One region of the Pseudarthrobacter sp. C1 genome, then DNA from elsewhere that is predicted to be linked to it. Evidence: riboswitches for the same ligand, from Rfam matches in the RefSeq annotation. Region 1 holds a riboswitch; each other region holds the start of a gene.

The links. A riboswitch is a leader RNA that binds a small molecule or an ion and turns the genes downstream of it on or off. The one in region 1 is predicted to bind thiamine pyrophosphate.
Region 2: it holds a riboswitch for thiamine pyrophosphate, as region 1 does, so the genes downstream of both, thiD (bifunctional hydroxymethylpyrimidine kinase/phosphomethylpyrimidine kinase) here and thiO (glycine oxidase ThiO) in region 1, are expected to answer to the same signal.
Region 3: it holds a riboswitch for thiamine pyrophosphate, as region 1 does, so the genes downstream of both, thiC (phosphomethylpyrimidine synthase ThiC) here and thiO (glycine oxidase ThiO) in region 1, are expected to answer to the same signal.

What each region holds. Positions count from the first base shown of each region.
Region 1 covers NZ_JAYESK010000002.1:331,268-338,449, reverse strand. Annotated here, with positions in the region: gene U7114_RS04190 (DEAD/DEAH box helicase) at 1-1,271, opposite strand, end outside; gene U7114_RS04185 (RNB domain-containing ribonuclease) at 1,576-3,096, opposite strand; gene thiE (thiamine phosphate synthase) at 3,173-3,928, opposite strand; TPP riboswitch at 3,957-4,074, shown strand; gene thiO (glycine oxidase ThiO) at 4,069-5,388, shown strand; gene thiS (sulfur carrier protein ThiS) at 5,385-5,621, shown strand; gene U7114_RS04165 (thiazole synthase) at 5,627-6,442, shown strand; gene U7114_RS04160 (4a-hydroxytetrahydrobiopterin dehydratase) at 6,485-6,823, shown strand; gene U7114_RS04155 (hypothetical protein) at 6,916-7,182, opposite strand, start outside.
Region 2 covers NZ_JAYESK010000004.1:58,634-65,815, reverse strand. Annotated here, with positions in the region: gene thiD (bifunctional hydroxymethylpyrimidine kinase/phosphomethylpyrimidine kinase) at 1-1,274, opposite strand, end outside; TPP riboswitch at 1,264-1,361, opposite strand; gene U7114_RS07930 (Rne/Rng family ribonuclease) at 1,491-4,967, opposite strand; gene U7114_RS07925 (vitamin K epoxide reductase family protein) at 5,407-6,078, shown strand; gene ndk (nucleoside-diphosphate kinase) at 6,142-6,561, opposite strand; gene U7114_RS07915 (DUF4233 domain-containing protein) at 6,616-7,083, opposite strand; gene U7114_RS07910 (bifunctional folylpolyglutamate synthase/dihydrofolate synthase) at 7,084-7,182, opposite strand, start outside.
Region 3 covers NZ_JAYESK010000002.1:14,811-21,992, forward strand. Annotated here, with positions in the region: gene rplS (50S ribosomal protein L19) at 1-134, opposite strand, end outside; gene trmD (tRNA (guanosine(37)-N1)-methyltransferase TrmD) at 405-1,229, opposite strand; gene rimM (ribosome maturation factor RimM) at 1,230-1,778, opposite strand; gene U7114_RS02770 (RNA-binding protein) at 1,889-2,131, opposite strand; gene rpsP (30S ribosomal protein S16) at 2,133-2,555, opposite strand; gene U7114_RS02780 (hypothetical protein) at 2,773-3,213, opposite strand; gene U7114_RS02785 (VOC family protein) at 3,378-4,253, opposite strand; gene U7114_RS02790 (amidohydrolase family protein) at 4,353-5,435, opposite strand; TPP riboswitch at 5,515-5,622, shown strand; gene thiC (phosphomethylpyrimidine synthase ThiC) at 5,617-7,182, shown strand, end outside.

The DNA.
Region 1 (7,182 bases):
AGGTGCGGGGAAGACGAGTAGGTCTCCACAGGCTCCGGCACGCTCAGGCCCAGGGCCTTGTTGATCAGTCCCCAGCGGGGCATGTCGTCCCAGTCCACGAAGGTGACAGCGGTGCCCTTATTGCCGGCGCGGCCGGTGCGGCCCACGCGGTGCAGGTAGATTTTTTCGTCTTCCACGCACTGGTAGTTGATGACGTGGGTGACGTCGTCGACGTCGATGCCGCGCGCGGCGACGTCGGTTGCCACCAGGACGTCCACCTTGTTGTTGCGGAAGGCCCGGAGGGCCTGCTCGCGGGCGCCCTGGCCGAGGTCGCCGTGGATGGCGGCGGCCGCGAAGCCCCGGTCCACGAGTTCCTCGGCAACCTTGGCGGCAGTGCGTTTGGTCTTTGTGAAGATGATGGTCCGGCCGCGGCCGCGGGCCTGCAGGATGCGGGCGACAACCTCGATCTTGTCCATGCTGTGCGCGCGGTAGATCAACTGGCGGATATCGCGCTTGGTGAGGCCTTCATCATCCGGATCAGCAGCACGGATGTGGGTGGGCTGGGTCATGTACCGCCGGGCCATGGCAATGACGGGGCCGGGCATGGTGGCGGAGAACAGCAGGGTCTGGCGGACCGCCGGCGTGGCCGCGATCAGGGTCTCGACGTCAGGCAGGAAGCCGAGGTCAAGCATTTCGTCGGCCTCGTCCAGGATGACGACCTTGACGTTCTTCAGGCTCAGGTGCTTCTGCTTGAAGAGGTCGATGAGGCGCCCGGGGGTACCCACCACAACCTCCACGCCGTTCTTCAGGGCTTCCACCTGGGGCTCGTAGGCCCGGCCGCCGTAGATGGTGGCGATGCGCGCGTTCCGCTTGCGGGATGCAGTCTGCAGGTCGTTGGCCACCTGCACCGCCAGTTCACGGGTGGGGACGATGACCAGTGCCTGCGGTGCACCCGGGACGGCAAGCTTTTCGTAGCCGGCGTCGTCCCGGCCCACTACCCGCTGCAGGGCGGGGATGCCGAAGCCGAGGGTCTTGCCTGTGCCGGTCTTGGCCTGGCCGATGATGTCGTGTCCGGAGAGGGCAACCGGCAGGGTCATGGCCTGGATGGGGAAGGGGTGGGTAATGCCGGCGTCGGCCAGGGACTCCACGATGTCGGCGCGGACGTTGAAGTCCGCGAAGGACTTCTCCTCAATCTCGTGCGGCTTCTCGTCGGAGATGATGGTTTCTTCGGGCTCAAGCGTTTCGGTGCCGGAGTCGTCCGTCAGAAGCTGGTGGGTATGCAATTCACTCACGTGGAGTTTCCTTATTCATTTGGGCAATGGCGCTGCCTGCTCAACGGGCCGGCCGGCAGGCCGTTCCGGAGCACGCTCAGGCGCGCAAGCAATTCCAGTGGAAGCCGATCGCGGGCTATCTTTATGCTGGCACTGGTGACCAGCGGGTGGTTCTCAAGATCGCGTAGGGGCGGGCTTGTTGGTTTCAAATCAAGGAAATCAACGACCGGGCATCCATTTCTACCTCTTCAGTCTAGCCGCAAGGGCACCGAAATCCGGCTTTTGCCCGCACTGCGGGCCGGATTTGCCACAAAACCGCCCCGGGTCACGGCGCCTTCGGCACCAGCTCGAAATGCACTTCACGGGTAGCGATGTCCGAGGACATGAGGCGCACCCGGACCTTGGTTCCGGCCTCCAGTTCACCGGCGCAGCGCGCTGTCACTGCAGGTTCGGCGATCTGGATGATCCCGGAGCCGCCGTTGCCGTTCTTGCCGTTGCCGTTTTTGCCCTTGCCGTTGCCGTTCCGGCTCATGCCGCCGTTCCCGTTCTCCTTCTGGGGCTTCGACCCTGAAATCACGATCGCGTCGAACTCCTGTCCGATGTGGTTGATCAACAGTGCCGCCTCCACCGTGTCCAGCGCCATTCGCTCCATCCGGGACGCCAGCTGGTCCGAGCCCGCCATGATCTCGGGAAGCGACGGCAGGGCGTCCCGCACCCACGCGGGCACCTCGCCGCCATTGCTCAAGGCCTCGCAGGTGACCAGCACGAAGCGGTCCACCAGGCGGCGAAGCGGGGCGGTGGTATGGGCGTACGCGGCGCCGATGGCGGACTGAACGGCGTCATCCGGGACGGTGCCGTCAAAGGCCGTATAGGCCGCCCCACGGAAGAGCATCCCTGCGGAGTGGAGGATTGCGAGCTGGCGGGGATGGGTGGGGTCCAGGCTGCGGAGGTATTCGCCGTAACTGACTTCGCCGTCCCAGGGCTTTCCGAGGGCCTCTGTCTGCAGCCGGAAATGGTTCAGGGAACGCTCGTCCGGGGCCGGCATGGTGCGCAGGATGCCCACTTTCCCGGCCAACATGAGCTGTGCGGCTGCCATGCCGGTCATCAGCGATATCTGTGCGTTCCAGTCCTCCACGGGCAGCTGCGGGGCGGCGGCGATCCGGTAGCCGCCGTCGGGAAGCTGGACAATCTCCTGGTCCGGCATGTTCAGGCTGGCACCCTCCCGGGCGCGCTCCAGCTCCACGCGCTTGAGCCCCACCTCTTTAAGGAGGCGCAGCACAGGGGAAGGGCTGCCGGCGTCCAGTTCCGCCTGGGCGCCTTTGTAGCTGAGCTTGGTGCGGCTGCGCATCCGGGCACGCCGCACGGCCACGGCCGTGACCTCCGCGTCAACGTCAAGACGGAAGTCCCACACGAACGCGGAACAGTCCTGTCCCGGCAGGAGGCTTCCCGCCCCCTCGCTGATGACTTCGGGATGCAGCGGTATGCGGCCGTCCGGCGTGTAAAAAGTCTGTCCCCGACGCCGCGTCTCAGCGTCCAGCGGGCCGCCGGGAGTAACAAACGCCGGCACGTCGGCGATGGCATAGAGAACGTGGTAGCCGTTGCCGTCCCGCTCGATGAACAGCGCCTGGTCCAGGTCGGTGGACGATGCCGGATCGATGGTAATGAATTCAACGAAAGTCAGGTCATGGGACGGCAGTTGCAATGCGGACACGGCGGCCTCGGCGTCCTTCACGGCATCATCAGGGTAGGCGCCCGGCAGCTCAAGCTCACTCCGGAGCGCGCCCAGCGCCGCTTCGAGTGCGTTGGTGTGCTCGTGGACATTGGGGGCCAGCCGATGGTGTGACACGAAAATCAGCGTAGCCCGAATTTCGTCAATAGTGCACGGAAGCGGCCCGGAGAGGAACGCCAGTTCCGGCGCGGGATTATGGGCGGGCGGCGTCCAGGGCGCTGAGGAGCGAAGCGGCGGCCGCGGCCGGATCGTCAGCCTCGGTAATGGCCCGGACCACCACGATCCGGCGTGCGCCGGCTTCCACCACCTCTTCGACGTTGGAGTGGTCGATGCCGCCAATCGCGAACCAGGGGACACCGCCGTCGGGCGTGTCCTCCTGCCCGTCCGCCCCGGCAACAGCCGTGGCGGCGTACCTCACCAGGTCAAGCCCGACGGCGGCCCGTCCGGGCTTGGTGGGTGTTGCCCAGAGCGGCCCCACGCAGAAGTAGTCCAGCGCCGAGGGGCCGGCGGCGGCAGCCAGGGCGGCGTCCACCTGCTCCGGGCTGTGGCTGGACAGGCCGATGGCCGCGTTGCCGTTCAACAGCGTCCGGGCCGCCTTGAGGGGCAGGTCCTTTTGGCCGATATGGAACACCGGGGCTCCGGACAGCACGGCGATGTCCGCCCTGTCATTCACCGCCCACAGCCGGCCGTGCCGCACCGCCGATTCCTTGAGTACGGCCAGGAGCTCCAGCTCCTCGGCGGCTTCGATGGACTTGTCCCGCAGCTGGATGATGTCCACCCCGCCCGCGAAGGCGGCATCGACGAACTGCCCGAAATCGCCCCGCTCCCGGCGCGCGTCCGTGCAGAGGTAAAGGCGTGCGGCCTGCACGCCGGAACTGCCTTCGGCGTTGAGAAAGGCGTCGGTAGCCGGGACGGGGGATGCAGCGGCAGGAGGGTGGGACACATTCATGGGTGCCAGCCTAGTTCCTCTAGACTGGGCCTCGTACTGCGGGAGCCGCGGCAGCTGTCATAAAGCGCCGGGCTGAGAGGGCGTCAGAGCCGACCGCTTGACCTGATCCGGCTAATACCGGCGTAGGGAAGGAGACACTTATGCCCAATGCGCTCGACGCCCCGTACCGGCCCGCGCCCGGCTCCGCACTGGAGGCCGACGTTGCGGTCATCGGCGGGGGAGTCATCGGCCACGGCATCGCCTGGGAGGCGAGGCGGTCCGGACATTCAGCGGTGGTAATCGATGACGCCCCCGGCTCCGGTGCCAGCTGGGCCGCGGCGGGGATGCTTGCCCCGGTGAGCGAACTGCATTACCAGGAGGAGGACCTCCTGGAGCTCATGCTGGAGGCCTCCGGGCGCTGGCCGGGTTTCGCCGCTGGCCTTGCCGCGGCTGCCGGTTCGGATCCCGGGTATCTTACGACGCCGACCCTCGCCGTGGGTGCCGACGCTGCGGACCGGCAGGCGCTGCTGGACCTGCGCGAGGTGCAGCAGGCCAATGGACTGACGGTTGAGCCCCTCACCATCCGTGAAGCCCGGCGCCGGGAGCCGCTGTTGAGCCCGGCCATTGCCTCGGCGCTGAATACACCGGCGGACCACCAGGTGGACCCCAGGCTGCTGGTCGCCTGCTTCCGCCGTGCCCTGGCCCGGCACGCCGGCGGAACCGGCGGAAGCTTCGTGGCCGGAGCCGCCGAGGGCTACGCCGTGCCGGACCGGGCAGCGGGCCTGCTCTGGCGGGACGGAGCCGTCGCCGGTGTCACGCTGGAGGGCGGAGGAACGGTGGCGGCCAGGGAGACCGTAGTGGCCAACGGACTGCACGCTGCGGCCCTGACCGGGCTGCCGGAAAAGCTGCACCTGCCGTTGCGGCCGGTCCACGGTGACATCCTTCGCCTCGCCGTCCCCGCCCACCTTCAGCCGCTGCTGACCTCCACCGTCCGCGGACTGGTCCGCGGGATCCCTGTGTACATCGTCCCCCGGCAGGACGGCACCGTGGTGATCGGGGCAACGCAGCGTGAGGACGCACTGGGGAAGGACAGCGGAACCAGCGCGGGGGCAGTGTCGGCAGGGGGCGTCTACCAGTTGCTGCGCGACGCCCAGGTCCTGGTGCCTGCGGTGGCGGAACTTGAGCTGCTGGAATGCACGGCCCGGGCCCGTCCCGGCACACCTGACAACGCCCCGCTGCTCGGGCGGGTCCCCCTGGAGGACGGCCCTTCAGGGCAAAGCCGCGTGGAGGGGCTCATCATTGCCACCGGTTTCTTCCGCCACGGCGTCCTCCTCACCCCGGCAGCGGCCGCGATATGCCGGGACCTGCTCGAAGGCAGGGAGGACCCCCGCTGGGCCCCCTTCAATCCCGGCCGCTTTTCCGGCGTCGCCGTTCGGCCTGCTGCAGCGGCCACCCTACCCAACCCCAAGGAGACAGCATGAACATCACCCTGAACGGAACCGGACATACAGTCGCCGACGGCGCGTCCATCACCGCGCTCGTCACCGAGGTCACCGGCCGCGCACTGGCCGCTGACGGCCACGCAACCGACGGCCGGAAATTGGGCGTCGCCGTTGCGCGCAACGCCCAGGTGGTGCCCCGGAGCCAGTGGTTCGCTACCGCACTCTCCGAGGGTGACGACGTCGAACTTGTCACGGCAGTACAGGGAGGCTGAACACCATGACGGAAACCCGCAGCACCCTCGACGGCACCCGGCCGGACCTTCATGATCCCCTGGTGATCGACGGCGTCGCGCTCGCGTCCCGGCTCATTATGGGCACGGGCGGCGCGCCCAGCCTTGACGGCCTCGGCGCCGCGCTCCTGGCCTCCGGCACCTCCCTCACCACCGTGGCCATGCGCCGCTATTCACCCCGGGAGGCAGGCTCGCTTTTCCAGCTCCTCCTGGACCACGGCATCAAGGTCCTGCCCAACACGGCGGGGTGCTTCACTGCCCGGGACGCCGTCCTCACCGCGGAGCTCGCCAGGGAGGCCCTGGAAACCGACTGGGTGAAGCTGGAAGTCATTGCTGACGAACACACCCTCCTGCCGGATGCCGTGGAACTCGTGGACGCCACCGAACAGCTGGTTAACCGGGGGTTCAAGGTTTTTGCGTACACCAATGACGACCCCGTCCTGGCGCTTCGGCTCGAGAACCTGGGAGCTACCGCGGTCATGCCGCTCGGCTCGCCCATTGGCACCGGCCTGGGCATCCTCAACCCGCACAACATCGAGCTCATCGTGTCCCGGGCCTCGGTTCCGGTGGTGCTGGATGCGGGAATCGGCACGGCGTCCGACGCCGCCCTCGCGATGGAACTCGGATGTGATGCCGTGCTCCTGGCCACGGCGGTGACCCGGGCACAGGACCCGGCCATGATGGGCGCCGCCTTCAAGCACGCCGTCATCGCAGGTAGGCTGGCGAAAGCGGCAGGTCGCATACCTCGCCGTGAACACGCGCTGGCGTCGTCGGCGATGGAAGGCCGGGCCGAGTTCCTGTAGGCCCGCTTTCCGCCGGCCGGCGCCTTGATTCAAGGAGCAGCAGTGGCCGGCAAAGACGCCCTTCCCCCGGAACGAATCGACGAAGCCTTGGCTGGACTGCCTGATTGGCGGACCGACAATGGCGGATTGGTCACTGTCTTCAAGATGCCGACGGCGGTTGCCGCACTTGAGCTGATTGCCGCCGTCGGACGTCTGGCCGAGGAACAAAACCACCATCCCGACCTCGACTGGCGTTACAACCGCGTCTTTATCCGCTACACGTCCCACGACGCCGGGGGGCAGGTGACTGACCGGGACATCGCGGCAGCTGCGGGAGCAAGTGAAGCTGCGGCAGCGGCGGGGGCCGTGGCCGAGCCGGCGAAGTACGGGCCGGGGCGTTAGTAGCCTCGCCACCAGCCACTGGTCCCTAAGCAGCAATGGCCGCCACCCCTGGCGGGATGGCGGCCACTGCTGCCGGTTGCCTTGCGCCGGCCCTACGCCCGGAGGATCGCCGTAAGCCTTTCGGCGTCCCGGCGCGCACGCGTGCGGCCAAGGTACACGGCTGCCCCCGTTGCGGCGCCGGCGCCCAGCACGATGGGCAGGACCCACGGGATCCAGGTCAGCCCTGGCAGGTAGCCGAAACCGGCCGCCATCAGGACAATCCAGGTCAACGCCGCCATTGCTACGGCGACCCCGGCGGGCAGGCCTGCGCCATACTTGGCGTGCCGCTTGTCGTTTGCCCAGATGATGAAGCCTGCCGC
Region 2 (7,182 bases), on a different contig from region 1:
GCTGCCGCCAGCACGGCATAACTGCCCGACGCCGATGCCGCCACCAGGTGGTCCACGTAGGACTTGGTTACGGGTCCCAGCTGCGGCTCAACGGTCCGGGTACTGAGCCAGGAGCGGTGCAGTTCAGACTCGACCTCCAGGCATTGCGCGGCGGAACGTGCCCAGAAGAGTTGCTCTGCCTCGGTGGGGGCCAGGGCACTTGTCCGCGCGAGCACCCGTGAATAACCGTTGAGGTAGATGGCGTCCTGGGCCAGGTAGTAGCCAAACTGTTTCTCGGCCAGGTCGCCGGAGGCCAGGTCCCGGATAAACGCCAGGGAATAGATGGCTTCCAGGTGCTCCTCCGCTTCAGCCCACAGCCGCGCCGCGAAGCTGCCTTCAGCAGGCTCCGGCTGAAGGTGGTGGAAGTGGTGGACTGGTCCGTTGCCCGTACCCACCTCCAGCGACTCCGAGGCCTCCAGCGCGCCGGACAGCCAGGGCTTGACCTCCCGGAGGGCTGCCTCCCAGTCCCCCAGCCGCACCTGGACTGTGGCCATGGCTGATGACAGTGAACAACCGGTGCCGTGGCTGTTCAGCGTTGCCACCCGCTTGCCCGGGACCACCACCACGTCCTGGCCAGGCGTGCCTGCAGTGTTGACAAGGGCGTCGGGGCATTCGTCCCCGGCCAGGTGTCCGCCCTTCACAAGCACCGTCGCCCCGGTGGCGGAAGAGAGCTCGCGGCCCTGTTCCAGGGCGCCTTCCCAGCTCTCCTGCACGTTCCCGCCCACGAGCATGGCAAGTTCAGCCAGGTTGGGCGTGATGAGGTGCGCCAGCGGCAGCAGTTCGCGAAGTGCGGCTTCGGCGGATTCCTGCAGGAGCCGGTCACCGCTGGTGGCCACCATGACAGGGTCCAAAACCACGACGCCGGGACGGACTTTTTCGAGCCACGCCCGGACAGCTTCGATCACCGCGACATCACCCAGCATCCCGATTTTCACGGCGTCGATGCTGATGTCCTCACTGAGCGCGTCAAGTTGCCGGGTGAGGAAGGCAGCAGGGGGAACGTGGACGCCTCGTACGCCGCGGGTGTTCTGTGCGGTGAGGGCAGTGATGGCGGCCATTCCGTAGCCGCCGTGGGCCGCGATGCTTTTCAGGTCCGCCTGGACGCCGGCTCCGCCGGACGGATCCGAGCCCGCGATCGAGAGGACCCGGGGCACGTTCCGCCGCTGGCCGGACTGTGCTGCAGGGGCAGGGGCGCCCTGAGGGGTGGCAGCGGGCAATTCGAGAGTTGAAGACAAGAGACATCCCTTCGCCGGTGCTAGCCGGACAGGTTCAACGGGTGTGGATCTCAGCCGGCTCTGTGCGCGGCACCCCGTGTCGGTTCACCAGCCTAGCTTTTTTGCGGTACGCAGGGCGAAGGTGACGCAGTGCGACTGGTGCGGCCTTAAATGCCGGATGCCCGGCCGTCCACACGTGGTGGGCGGCCGGGCATCCAGCGTGTCGCGTGCCGTGGCCTAGAGTTCCGAAGCGGGAACCCCGACACCCAGGATGATGGGCTCCGCGGCAGGCTTGGCGTTGCCTGGCGCAGGGGCACCTGCCTGGTCAGCTTCCGGCGCCTTTGCAGAGTGTGAATGCCCTGCCGCCGCGGCGGGGACATTCTCGTGCTGCTCGACGGAGGTCTCGTTGGCCGCACCCTGGGCGCGGCTGGCGCTGCGGTTGCGGCGCGCCCGGCGCGGGCGGGACTGTTCCAGGGTGTGGTCGGAATAGTCCTTTTCGCGCAGCGCATGGGCAGCCTGCAGCGGCTCAGGCCGGACCTGCGGCGACTCCGCCTGCGGTGCCTGGACGTGCTGCGGTGCCCGGACCTGCTCCGGTTCCCGCTGCTCCTTTTCCGGCGCCCGCCGTTCGGGCTGACCGGCTGCGGCTTCCGCGGCAGGGGCAGGCTCACCGAGGTGGGCGAAGGCTTCGGCGAGCCGGTCCAGCGTCAGGGCCGGCTTCGGCTGCTGCTCCTCCGCGTGCTCCACGAACGGCAGGGCAACCTTCTCCCCGCCAAAGGTGAGGACGGCGGCAGGCCGGGAGGCGTCGCCGTCGTGCTTCTCAGGTTCCGCCGGCTGGACCTGCGGAGCCTGCCGGGCCGCGGCTACCTCATCGTCGTGCAGGTGGGCGGCGTGTGCTGCCGCAGCAATATTGGCAAGGGCAAGCCTGGTGGCTTCGGCCTTCGCGTGCCGCTCGGCGTCCGTGGGGTCGGGGTGGACCGTGTGCACGTGGAGGGCGGCTGCAGGAGCAGCGTCCACCTGCTGGCCGCCGCGGCCACGGCGGCGCTTCCGGTCAGGACGGACGCCGGGCTGGCTGCTGTCCCCGCGCTGGGCCTCAGCGCGGTGGCTTTCATTCCGGACGTCCGGGCGGGCGTCCGAGCGCTGAACGTGGTGTTCGGCCGCCACGATATTGGCCCGGCGGTGCTCCACGGGGTCATCGTGGGTCACCACGCCGCGGCCGGCGCAGGCCTCGCACTGCTCGCCAAACACTTCAAGCAGCCCGGTGCCCATCCGCTTGCGGGTCATCTGCACCAGGCCAAGGGACGTGACTTCGGCAACCTGGTGCTTGGTGCGGTCGCGTCCCAGGCACTCCACCATCCGACGGAGGACGAGGTCGCGGTTCGATTCCAGGACCATGTCGATGAAGTCGATGACGATAATGCCGCCGATATCGCGCAGGCGGAGCTGGCGTACCACTTCCTCCGCAGCTTCCAGGTTGTTCTTGGTGACCGTCTCTTCAAGGTTGCCGCCGCTGCCGGTGAATTTGCCGGTGTTGACATCCACAACAGTCATGGCCTCGGTGCGGTCGATCACCAGCGAGCCGCCGGAGGGCAGGAAGACCTTCCGCTCCAGTGCCTTGTGGATCTGTTCGTCGATCCGCCATGCGCTGAAGATGTCCTGGTCCTTGGTCCACTTCTCGAGGCGCCCCACCAGATCGGGAGCAACGTAGGTGACGTAGGCCTCAATGGTGTCCCAGGCTTCCTCGCCGGAGACGATCAGCTTGGAGAAGTCCTCGTTGAAGACGTCGCGGACCACCTTGATGGTCAGGTCCGGTTCGCCGTACAGCAGTTCCGGAGCAAGGATCTTGGTGGACTTCGACTGGCTTTCGATGCCTTCCCACTGGGCCCGCAGCCGGTTGATGTCGTGGGTCAGCTCTTCCTCGGAGGCGCCTTCCGCAGCGGTCCGGACAATAACGCCGGCCTGCTCGGGGAGGCGGTCCTTGAGGATCCGCTTGAGGCGGTTGCGTTCGACGTCGGGCAGCTTGCGGGAGATGCCGGTCATGGAACCGCCGGGAACGAAGACCAGGTAGCGGCCCGGCAGTGAGATCTGGCTGGTCAGGCGCGCGCCCTTGTGGCCCACGGGGTCCTTGGTGACCTGCACCAGGACGGTGTCGCCGGACTTGAGCGCGTTTTCAATGCGGCGCTGCTTGCCCTCGAGGTTCACGGCCTCCCAGTTGACTTCGCCAGCGTACAGGACGGCGTTGCGGCCGCGTCCGATGTCCACGAAGGCTGCTTCCATGGACGGCAGCACGTTCTGGACCTTGCCCAGGTAGACGTTGCCGATCAGGGAATCCTGCTGGGTCTTGGAGACAAAGTGCTCGGCCAGGACGCCGTCTTCCAGGACGGCAATCTGGATTCTGTCATCGCGCTGGCGCACGATCATCTGGCGGTCCACGGACTCCCGGCGGGCCAGGAACTCGGCTTCGGTGATGACGGTGCGGCGGCGGCCCGTGTCGCGCGATTCGCGGCGGCGCTGCTTCTTGGCCTCCAGGCGGGTGGAGCCCTTGACGCTGGTGACCCGGTTGCTGACCGCGGGTTCTCCCACGGGGCGCGGGGCGCGGACGCGGGTCACCGTGTTGGGGGGATCGTCGTCTCCCCCGCCCGTCAGTTCAAGGTCCTGGTCGCCACGGCGGCGGCGGCGCCGACGGCGGGACGTCACGCCTTCGTCGGCCTGCCCGGCGGCTTCCTCGTCGGCGTCATCGGCAGCATCGGTCTCGGCATCGGAGCCTTCGGCGTCTTCGCCGTCACGCTCGCCAGTCCTGCTGCGGCCGCGGCGGCCGCGGCCTCGGCGCCTCCTGCGGTTACCGGCATCGTCCGAGTCGTCCTCGGTGTCCTCTTCTTCAGCTTCTTCCGTGGCGGCCGGCGCGGGCCGGACAACAGCGCTGAGATCCGGGGCCTGGAACAGGACGGAAGTGGCGGAACCTGGCTCCAAAAAGAGGGAGCCGAAAGGGCTTGCCGGGGCGGTGGAAGCGGCAGGGGCGGCTACGGGTTCCGCGGCAGCCTCGCCCTGGGCGGCTGCCTCGGCGGCGGGCGGGCCCTGCACGGGAGTGCCGTTGTCCTGCCCGGCTGCGGAAGGCAGGACCGCAGGTTCCGGTGCGGCCGCTTCGGCTTCAGCTGCGGCGACTGCCGGGTCAGCGACGGCTGCAGCTTCCGCGGCAGGTGCGGCTTCGGCGGGTGCAGCTTCGGCGGGCGCACTCTCTGCCTGCGCAGCCGCAGCCTCCACCGCCGGGGCGGAGGTCTTGCGGGTGGCAACCCGCCGGCGTCGGACGGGTTTTACGTCCTCCGCGGCGGCTTCAGAAGGCGCGCCGGCCGACGCAGCCTGCGCGCCGGCGTCGTCGCCGGTAGCGGCAGGGGCGGCTGCCTCCTCAGCGAAGGCCGGAAGCGGCTCAGCCGGGTCAACCTTCTTCCTGGAGCGGCTCCGGCGGACGGGTGCCTTCGCCTCAGCGGCGTCGGTAACCGGCACTGTGTTTACTGCGTTCGCGCCGGATTCGGCGGCGCTGGCCCCTGCCTGCACGGAATCTGCGCCCGCGGTGCCTGCCGCAACGTCTGTTTCGGCGATCAGGGCGTCACTGGCCTTGGGAGCGGCTTTCCGCCTGGTCCTCGTGGCCTTCTTCGGCTCGGCCTCGGCACCCGTGGCGGCGGCTTCATCATTAACGGCTGAAACTTGTTCATTATCCATATGTGGCAACACTCCTGCCCCTGACGTACCGCCACATCCGGCACCCATTGGGGCACATATTGTCAAAACCCGCAGGCGTTGACAGAAGTCAAGTGGATACCCCCAGGTTCGCACCGGCAGTGGGGTGCGGCAGCCCGTGGGGGCCGGCAGGATGTTCAAAAACCCGTTGTTCCACGTGTCACAACCAGGTGCCGCCCAATGGAGTTGCGGGAGGCCGGATTGACAAATCCAAAGCCTGCGCTGCTCATCATTGGCGGTCTTGCGAACAAGCCACCGGACCGGAATCCGAATGTGGATCGGGTTCCAGCCACGTTCATTCTCTCATACCCGGACTATTCCACGGCGGAAGAGGCGCTGCCTGTTCCCTCCCTGAAGGGTCTTTCCAGCCGCCGGCGTTACAATCGGGCAAGGAGCACCCGATGAAAAGGACGCCTTGCCAATGCCCAGCATTTCCCCCGTCAGCGGCACCCACGCGCCGGAACGGACTCTTGACCCGGACACCAGTGCGGCTGGAGCCCGCCCGCCCATGACCCGCGACCGGCCCCTCGGCTGGCTGCTGGTGGTCACCGGGGTGGTTGGCTGGCTCGCGTCCGGAGCACTGGTCCTGGAGAAGCTGGAGGTCCTCAAGGACCCTAACCACACCACGGTGTGCGATGTGAACCCTTGGATCTCCTGCGGCCAGGTGATGCAGACGTGGCAAAGCTCGCTGTTCGGCTTCCCCAACATGTTCATCGGCATCGTGGCGTTCGCCATCACCATCACGGTGGGAATGGCGCTGCTGGCCGGCGCCAACTTCGCCCGGTGGTACTGGCTTGGCCTGCAGGCCGGCGTCACGCTGGGCTTCGCGTTTGTGGTGTGGCTATGGTCGCAGGCGCTGTACGTCATCCACATCCTGTGCCCGTTCTGCATGATTGTGTGGGCGGCAATGATTCCGCTCTTCGTGTGGGTGACCATCCGGAACATCAGCGCGGGCGTGATCCCGGTACCTGCCAAGGCCGCCCGCATCCTGGGCGACTCCGGCTGGATCATCACCGCACTGCTCTACGTGGCCGTTATCGCCACCATCTTCTTCGCCTTTATCCAGGTTTTTGCCGGCACGTCAGGCTTCTAGGCCTGCGGACGGGAAAAGCCCCTGGTTCCGAAGAACCAGGGGCTTTTTGCTGTCCCCGGGCGGTCAGCCCTGGAACCAGATCTTGATCTCGCGCTCCGCGGAATCGGTGGAGTCGGAGCCGTGCACCAGGTTCTGCTGGACCTTCAGGCCCCAGTCACGGCCGAAGTCGCCGCGGATGGTGCCGGGGGCCGCCGTGGTGGGATCGGTGGTGCCGGCAAGGGAACGGAATCCCTCGATGACCCGGTGGCCCTCGAAGATCGCCGCAACAACGGGGCCGCTGAGCATGAATTCCACGAGGGGCTCGTAGAAGGGCTTGCCGACGTGCTCCTCATAGTGCTGCTCCAGGAGTTCGCGCGAGGCGTCTACCTTCTTGAGTTCGGCCAGGGTGTAGCCCTTGGCTTCGATCCGGGCCAGGATGGCGCCGGTGAGGTTGCGGGCGACGCCGTCGGGCTTGATCAGGACGAGGGTGCGCTCAGTGGTCACGACTGCTCCAATGCGTTGGGATGGGTTTCGGGGACAAGTCTACGGGGACTTTGCCTACGGGGACTGCGGCTGCTGCCCCGGTCCAGCCGCCTGGTCCGGGTGCGCCGCCTCCCACTCCGCCTGCTCGCGGGCGCGCTCCCCGGCCTCGCGGTCCAGCCGGATTCCGGTGCGGATGCCGTACCACCAGGCCGCTGCGAACAGGGCGCCGACCAGGAACATGGCGGGCTCGAAGATGCCGGTCAGGACCAGGACGAGCTGCAGGATCCAGCCCAGCCCGATGCCCCAGGGCCTGGTGAGGAACGCGCAGGCCACGATCATCACGACACTGAGCCCGATCCCCACACCGAGGATGAGGGCCGGCGGGAACTCCCCGCGGCGAAGTCCGAACACTGCCAGGGTGGCGAAGAACATGACGAAGGCTTCCAGCAGCAGCACGGTGGATGCGAACATCACCTTGGTGGAGCGGCGCTTCCTGGGCATGCCCGGGCGCCACTCACGCTGGGCTTTGGTCAACTTGGGCACTCAGGCCTCCGTCTTTCCGAGCAGGATCCGGGCCTCGGCAACGAGGGTGATGGAGCCTGTCACCAGGACTCCCCCGGACAGGTCGTCGTTGGCTTCGGC
Region 3 (7,182 bases), 320 kb from region 1:
AAGCCCTGGAATACCTGGACACGGGTGTTCTTGCCTTCGATGATGTTCACGTGAACCTTGAGGGTGTCACCGGCGCGGAACGCGGGAACATCGGTACGCAGCGAGGCTGCATCGACGGAATCGAGAATATGCATAATGTGCACTCCTGGTGAACGCCACAGGTCATTCACTTTGGGTCACGGCAGGCAAGCCCGGACGCTGGTGGCGTACCCGGAGATTGCTGCCGAAAGTTAAGTGGTCCGGCCGCTTCACTGGTTGACGGGGCCGGTTGTCTTGGCTGTTGGTTGCGCTCCCCCTGTGGCAGGTGCGGACCCAGCAGACACAAGGACTAATTTTGCCACATTGCGGAGGCTACAGCCAATCCCCGGGGCCGCCGCCGAAAAATGGCTGCCCCGCCGCCCGCCCTAGGACCTGGATGAGTCCGCCTGGGCGCCTTCAGCACCGGGGCGGCGGCGCAGGCGCCCGTCGACGACGTCGTACCCCAGCTCCTGCAGTTCGGCGCGGTCCGCGCGCGGCAGCTTTCCGGCGTCGAACGTTTCAAGGAGGTCCGGCCGGCGCTCCGCCGTCCGGCGGAACTGTTCGTGCCGGCGCCACTGCGCGATCTTGCCGTGGTTGCCGCTCAACAGGACGGCCGGCACTTCACGGTCACGCCACACGGACGGTTTCGTATAGACGGGATACTCCAGGAGCCCGTCGGAGTGGGATTCCTCCACAAGGGACTCGGGATTGCCCACCACGCCCGGCAGGAGGCGGCCGATGGCCTCCACCATGGCCAGGACTGCCACCTCGCCGCCGTTCAGGACGTAGTCCCCCAGGCTGACGGGACGGACGTCGAAATGCTCCCTGGACCACTCGATGACGCGTTCGTCAATGCCCTCGTAGCGTCCGCAGGCGAACGCCAGGTGCTCCTGTTCCGCCAGTTCATAGGCCAGCGCCTGGGTGAAGCGCTCCCCGGCGGGCGAGGGAACTATCAATACCGGCCGGGCCGCCCCTTCCGGGCGGTCTTCGGCAATCGAGGCCAGGGCCTGCGCCCACGGTTCGGGCTTCATGACCATGCCGGCGCCACCGCCGTAGGGGGTGTCATCCACCGTCCGGTGCCGGTCCGTGGTGAAGGAGCGGAGATCGTGGACACGCAGGTCCAGGATCCCGTCCTGCCTGGCCTTGCCGATCAGCGACAGTTCCAGCGGTGCCAGGTACTCCGGGAAGATGCTGACGACGTCGATCCGCATCTACGCTTTGCCTTCCGGCTCCGAAGGGGCTGCTTCGGCCTCCGCGTTCAGCTCGAAAAGACCCTCCGGCGGCGTCAGGAGGATGTAGCCCTCCTCGATATTGACTTCCGGAACAATCTGTTCGACGAACGGAACCAGGATCTCGCCGCCTTCCGGAGTGGTGACCATCAGCAGGTCCTGCGCGGTACCGGTGTTGAGGGCGGCAACCTTGCCCACAACGGTTGAGCCCACCCGGGCCTCCAGGCCGACGAGCTCGTGCTCGTACCAGCCCTCGTCGTCGTCCTCCTCCAGCTCCTCGGTTTCGATGAAGAGCTTGGCACCGCGGAGGGTTTCCGCTTCATTGCGGGTTTCGATCCCGTCGAAGCCCAGCAGCAGGATGTCCTTGTTCCAGCGGGCACTGTTCACGGTGAGCGGGCCCACGGCCGCCGGATCAACCGTGAACTCGGCGCCCGGGACAAACCGGTCCCCAGGGGCATCGGTCAGGACCTGGACCGTTACTTCCCCGCGGATGCCATGGGGTTTGCCGATTCGTGCCACCTGAAGCTGCATGTGTTCCTCTGTTCGGGTTGTGGTTTATCCACGGTGTTCTGGTGAAAGCACTCCGGCCCCTCCACCGCGTTGGTGGAGGGGCCGGAGCTAAAACTGATATTGCCGAGCGCTCAGCGGCGGCGGTCGGTGTCGACGACGTCGACCCGCACCGGCTCCCCGCCGGCCAGGGCTGCCACCACGGTGCGCAGTGCACGCGCCGTGCGGCCCTGGCGGCCGATCACCCGTCCGAGGTCGTCCTGGTGAACACGCACTTCGAGGGTGTCCCCGCGGCGGTTGTTCTTGGAGCTGACCTTGACGTCATCCGGGGAATCAACGATTCCGCGGACCAGGTGTTCCAGCGCTTCTGCCAGCAATCTACTCAGCCTCGGTGGTCTCTGCTTCGGCCTCGGCGGGTGCTTCGGCTGCATCAGACTTGGATGCCTTCTTGGTGATGGCTTCCGGGATGATCACGGAACCCTTTTCCGGGGCAACGAAGGCAGCCTTCTCAGACTTGGTCTTCAGGGTGCCTTCCTGGCCCGGCAGGCCCTTGAACTTCTGCCAGTCACCGGTGATCTTGAGGATCGCGGCAACCTGCTCGGACGGCTGGGCGCCGACGGACAGCCAGTACTGCGCACGCTCGGAGTTGACCTCGATGAATGAGGGCTCTTCGGTGGGGTGGTACTTGCCGATTTCTTCGATGGCACGGCCGTCACGCTTGGTGCGTGAGTCCGCGACGACGATGCGGTAGTACGGTGCGCGCATCTTGCCAAAGCGCTTAAGGCGAATCTTTACGGCCACTGTTGTGGTCACTCCTGTTTCAGAAAAGGGGGTGAACCCGGCTTTCTGCACCCGTGGGGCGGGCCATACTTGCGGGCTCGAAGGACAGGATCCTGACGCGGAGAGAGGGGCCACGCAGATCGAGTACCTGTTTATTGTGCCAGATCAGCGTTCGGATTTCGACTTGACACGTCCTGGCGCGGCCCCGCCGCGCCCGGACAGACGGGGCAGGAACGGCTCAGGCGGACCAGACGTAGAGGCCGGCGCGCTCCGAGTCGGCGATTCCGCTGGCCATTTCAGCGAGCTGCCGCACGTAGGTGCGCGCCTGGGCGGCATCGAAGGGCATGTCATCCTGCGCCGCCCACTGCTCAGCGACGTCGTCGAGGACGTCGCCCTCCCCTTCGGTTTCATAGGAGAGCAGGTCGGCCAGGGCACGCACCATCGCGGGCGGAACCGCAAGGAGCGAATCGCTCGCCACGTCCACCATGGTCAGCTCATAGTCTGCCCCGCCGGCATGGACGGCGGTGCCGGCCAGGTCGCCCAGCTGTTCCACTTCAAAGTCGCTGATTCCCGGGATCCGGACCGCGTCGCCGGCAGGGGCGCTGCCGCCCTTGTCCAGGATGCCGCCGCGCTTCAGTGCGGCGTCGTGGGTGGCAACAAAGATTTCGGTGAAGCCCATGGGAAGTGCCCTCATTCCGTTGACGGTGCGGCCCGCCGGGATGCAGCGCGCGCTGCCCGGCAGTTCGGTTTCAGCCTAGTACAGGGACCGCCGGAGTTTTCCGGCAACGCCGGTCGGCGGCCCAACCACCGCAGGGTTCGCAACCTTTGCCCGGGGGGCGCCGGTCAGCGGACTGCCACCCGGATCCTGTTGCGCCACGGATCCTCGAACCGGAGTTCGGCTCCGGTGTGGTGGGCGGCAACACCGGCAACCTTGAGGCGGTCGGCGAGGGCGCCGACGTCGTCCCCCGACGGCACTTCGATGAGGACCTCACCCAGGCCGAGGGTGTCCTTGCGCGGCCCCGCGCCGCGGCTGTTCCATACGTTCATTGCCATGTGGTGGTGGTAGCGGCCCGCCGAGACGAACAGGGCCTGGCCGTGCCAGCCTGCGGTCTTTTCGAAGCCGAGGGTCCCCACGTAGAAGTCGCGGGCGGTCTGGACGTCGCCCACCTGGAGGTGCACATGGCCCACGCCCGCAACGGTTCCCCGCTGGCGTTCCAGGGACTCCTCAGTGAGGTGCTGCTCCAAATAGCGCTGCGGCGGAAGGGCCAGGCTGTCCATCACCACGTCAGTGCCGTTCCAGGACCAACTGCTGCGCGGCCGGTCCCAGTAGAGTTCGATCCCGTTGCCTTCGGGGTCGGTGAAGTAGAAGGCCTCGCTGACAAGGTGGTCTGCGCTGCCGGTGAAGGAACGGGGTTCAAACTGCGCGGCCGTGGCGATGGTCGCGGCCAGGTCTGCCTGGTTCTCGAACAGGAGCGCGGTGTGGAAGAGGCCGGCCTCTCCCCGGCCCGGAAGCGTCAGGCCCGGAGCGGGAGCCAGGTGCACCAGCGGTTTCTGCAGCCGGCCGAGGTAGAGCCCGCCGTCCTGCTCCGCGACGACCTCCAGGCCGAGGGCCCGCTGGTAGTAATCGGTCATGACCTTCATGTCGCCCACCTTGAGCATCACGGTGCCCATGGCGAGGTCGGCAGGAAGGAGATCCTGGCGGGCGGCTGCGTCGGTCATTTGAAGGCTCCTTGTATTGGAGGCCGTCCCGTCGGCGGCCTGTCACATATTAAAATTACTTGAAGCTTCAATTTATTCCAAGTGGCGGCCTCAAATAACTCAGCGGATGATGCGGCCGCCCAGCACCACGTGTTCCAGCGCCCTGATCGTTTCCGGGGTGGTCCGCGGGTCTTCGCGGCACACCACGACGTCGGCCCGCGCGCCTTCCTCCAGGTTGTCCGCTCCCAGCCACGTGCGGGCTGCCCAGCAGGCGGCATCCAGGGCCGCAGGCATGGGCAGGCCGGCCCCGTGCAGGGCGAGGATCTCATCTGCGATCCTCCCGTGGCGGACCACGCTGCCTGCGTCCGTCCCGGCAAAGATGCGTACGCCGGCGGAATGGGCCTCCGCCACCCGTTCCAGCCTGCGTTCCCACAGGGCACGCATGTGGGCGGCGTAGCGCGGAAACTTGGCGTCTGCCTGCTCCGCTATGTCAGGAAAGGTAGCGATGTTGATGAGCGTGGGCACGATCGGCACGCCCTGCTCCACGAACCGGGGCAGGTGGCGGGGCAGCAGCCCCGTGGCGTGCTCAATGCAGTCAATGCCGGCGTCCAGCATCTGGTCCAGGGTGTCCTCGGCGAAGCAATGCGCCGTGACCCGGGCACCTTCATCATGGGCAGCCTGGACAGCGTCACGGACGACGGCGGCAGGAAAGGAGGGCGCGAGGTCGCCGGCGCTCCGGTCGATCCAGTCGCCCACCAGTTTGACCCAGCCGTCGCCGTCGCGTGCTTGCTTCCGCACGGCCTCCACGAGCCCGTCGGGTTCGACCTCCGCCGCAAAGCCGCGCAGGTAGCGGCGCGTGCGGGCCACATGCCGTCCTGCACGGATCAGCACCGGAAAGTCCCGGCCGCCCTGCATCCAGCGGGTATCGGCAGGTGAGCCGGCGTCGCGGACCAGCAGGGTTCCGGCGTTGAGGTCAGCCAGCGCCTGTTCCCGTGCAAGGGCGGGTTCGACCGGGCCGGCGGGGCCCAGTCCGATGTGGCAGTGGGCGTCAGCGAATCCCGGCAGCACCCAGCCGTCGAGCTCCCGCGCCGGAAGGGCAGTTGGCCGGCTGAACGTGAGGCTGCCGTCCACCGACCAGAGTCCATGGCGTACCCGGTCCGGTGCGGTCAGGACGGGTCCGCGAAAGTGAATGATGTCTGCCATCGGGCTTCCTTTCGATGCCCGGTCAGGCTAGCACCCGCAAATGTGACACCGCCCTTCCGGGGGCGTGTGGTAGCTTACATCTTGACCACACGGGTGCCCCTGCAGGGGCTGAGATCGGGCTGACGCAGCCTGCGACCGTTGAACCTGTCCGGGTAATGCCGGCGAAGGAAGTGAGTATTCCTTGAGTACACAAAATGCACAGCTGAACCCTGCCCAAGACCGTCCGGCCATGGGAGCAGCCGGCAACCAGCCAACGGTGACCCAGTCCCTGAAATCCCATTCACTGGCCTACCTTGAGGATGCCGGCACGGGGATCAGGGTCCCGGTGACGGAGATTGCGCTGGAACCTTCCCCGAACGGGACGCCGAACAGGCCGTTCCGGACCTACCGGACGGCAGGACCTGGCAGCGACCCCGTCATCGGCCTCCCTCCCTTCCGGACGGACTGGATCGAAGCACGCGGAGACACCGAGGCGTACAGCGGCAGGGAACGGAACCTGCTCGACGACGGCCGCTCGGCTGTCCGCCGCGGCGCCGCCAGCGCCGAGTGGAAGGGAGCGCGCCCGGTGCCCCGCCGCGCCGTCGACGGCAGGACCGTGACGCAGATGCACTACGCGCGGCAGGGCGTGATCACCCCGGAGATGCGCTTTGTGGCGCTGCGCGAGAACTGCGATGTTGAACTGGTCCGCAGCGAGCTGGCCGCGGGCCGCGCCATCATCCCCAGCAACATCAACCACCCCGAGTCCGAGCCGATGATTATCGGCAAGGCCTTCCTGGTGAAAATCAACGCCAACATCGGCAACTCGGCCGTTACCAGTTCCATCGCGGAGGAGGTGGACAAACTGCAGTGGGCAACGCAGTGGGGCGCCGACACCGTCATGGACCTTTCCACCGGCGATGACATCCACACCACCCGCGAATGGATCCTCCGCAACTCCCCCGTCCCCATCGGCACCGTCCCCATCTACCAGGCCCTCGAGAAGGTCAACGGGGAAGCCAATGCCCTTACCTGGGAGATCTTCCGCGACACCGTCATTGAACAGTGCGAGCAGGGTGTGGACTACATGACCATCCACGCCGGCGTCCTGCTGCGTTACGTGCCCCTGACAGCCAACCGGGTGACAGGCATCGTATCCCGCGGCGGTTCGATCATGGCAGGCTGGTGCCTGGCCCACCACCAGGAGAACTTCCTCTACACGCACTTCGATGAGCTGTGCGAAATCTTCGCGAAGTACGACGTCGCCTTCTCCCTGGGTGACGGGCTGCGGCCAGGGGCGACGGCGGATGCCAACGACGCTGCCCAGTTCGCCGAACTGGACACACTGGCTGAGCTGACGGCGCGCGCCTGGGAATTCGACGTGCAGGTGATGGTGGAAGGTCCGGGGCACATCCCGTTCCACCTGGTCCGCGAGAACGTAGAGCGCCAGCAGGAGCTGTGCAAGGGTGCGCCGTTCTACACACTCGGGCCCCTGGTTACCGACGTTGCACCGGGCTACGACCACATCACCTCGGCCATCGGTGCCACGGAGATCGCACGTTACGGCACTGCCATGCTCTGCTATGTCACCCCGAAGGAACACCTGGGGCTGCCCAACAAGGACGACGTCAAGACCGGGGTGATCACCTACAAGATCGCCGCACACGCGGCAGACCTTGCCAAGGGCCACCCGGGGGCGCACGAGCGCGATGATGCGCTGTCCAAGGCACGCTTCGAATTCCGCTGGCGCGACCAGTTCGCGCTGTCCCTG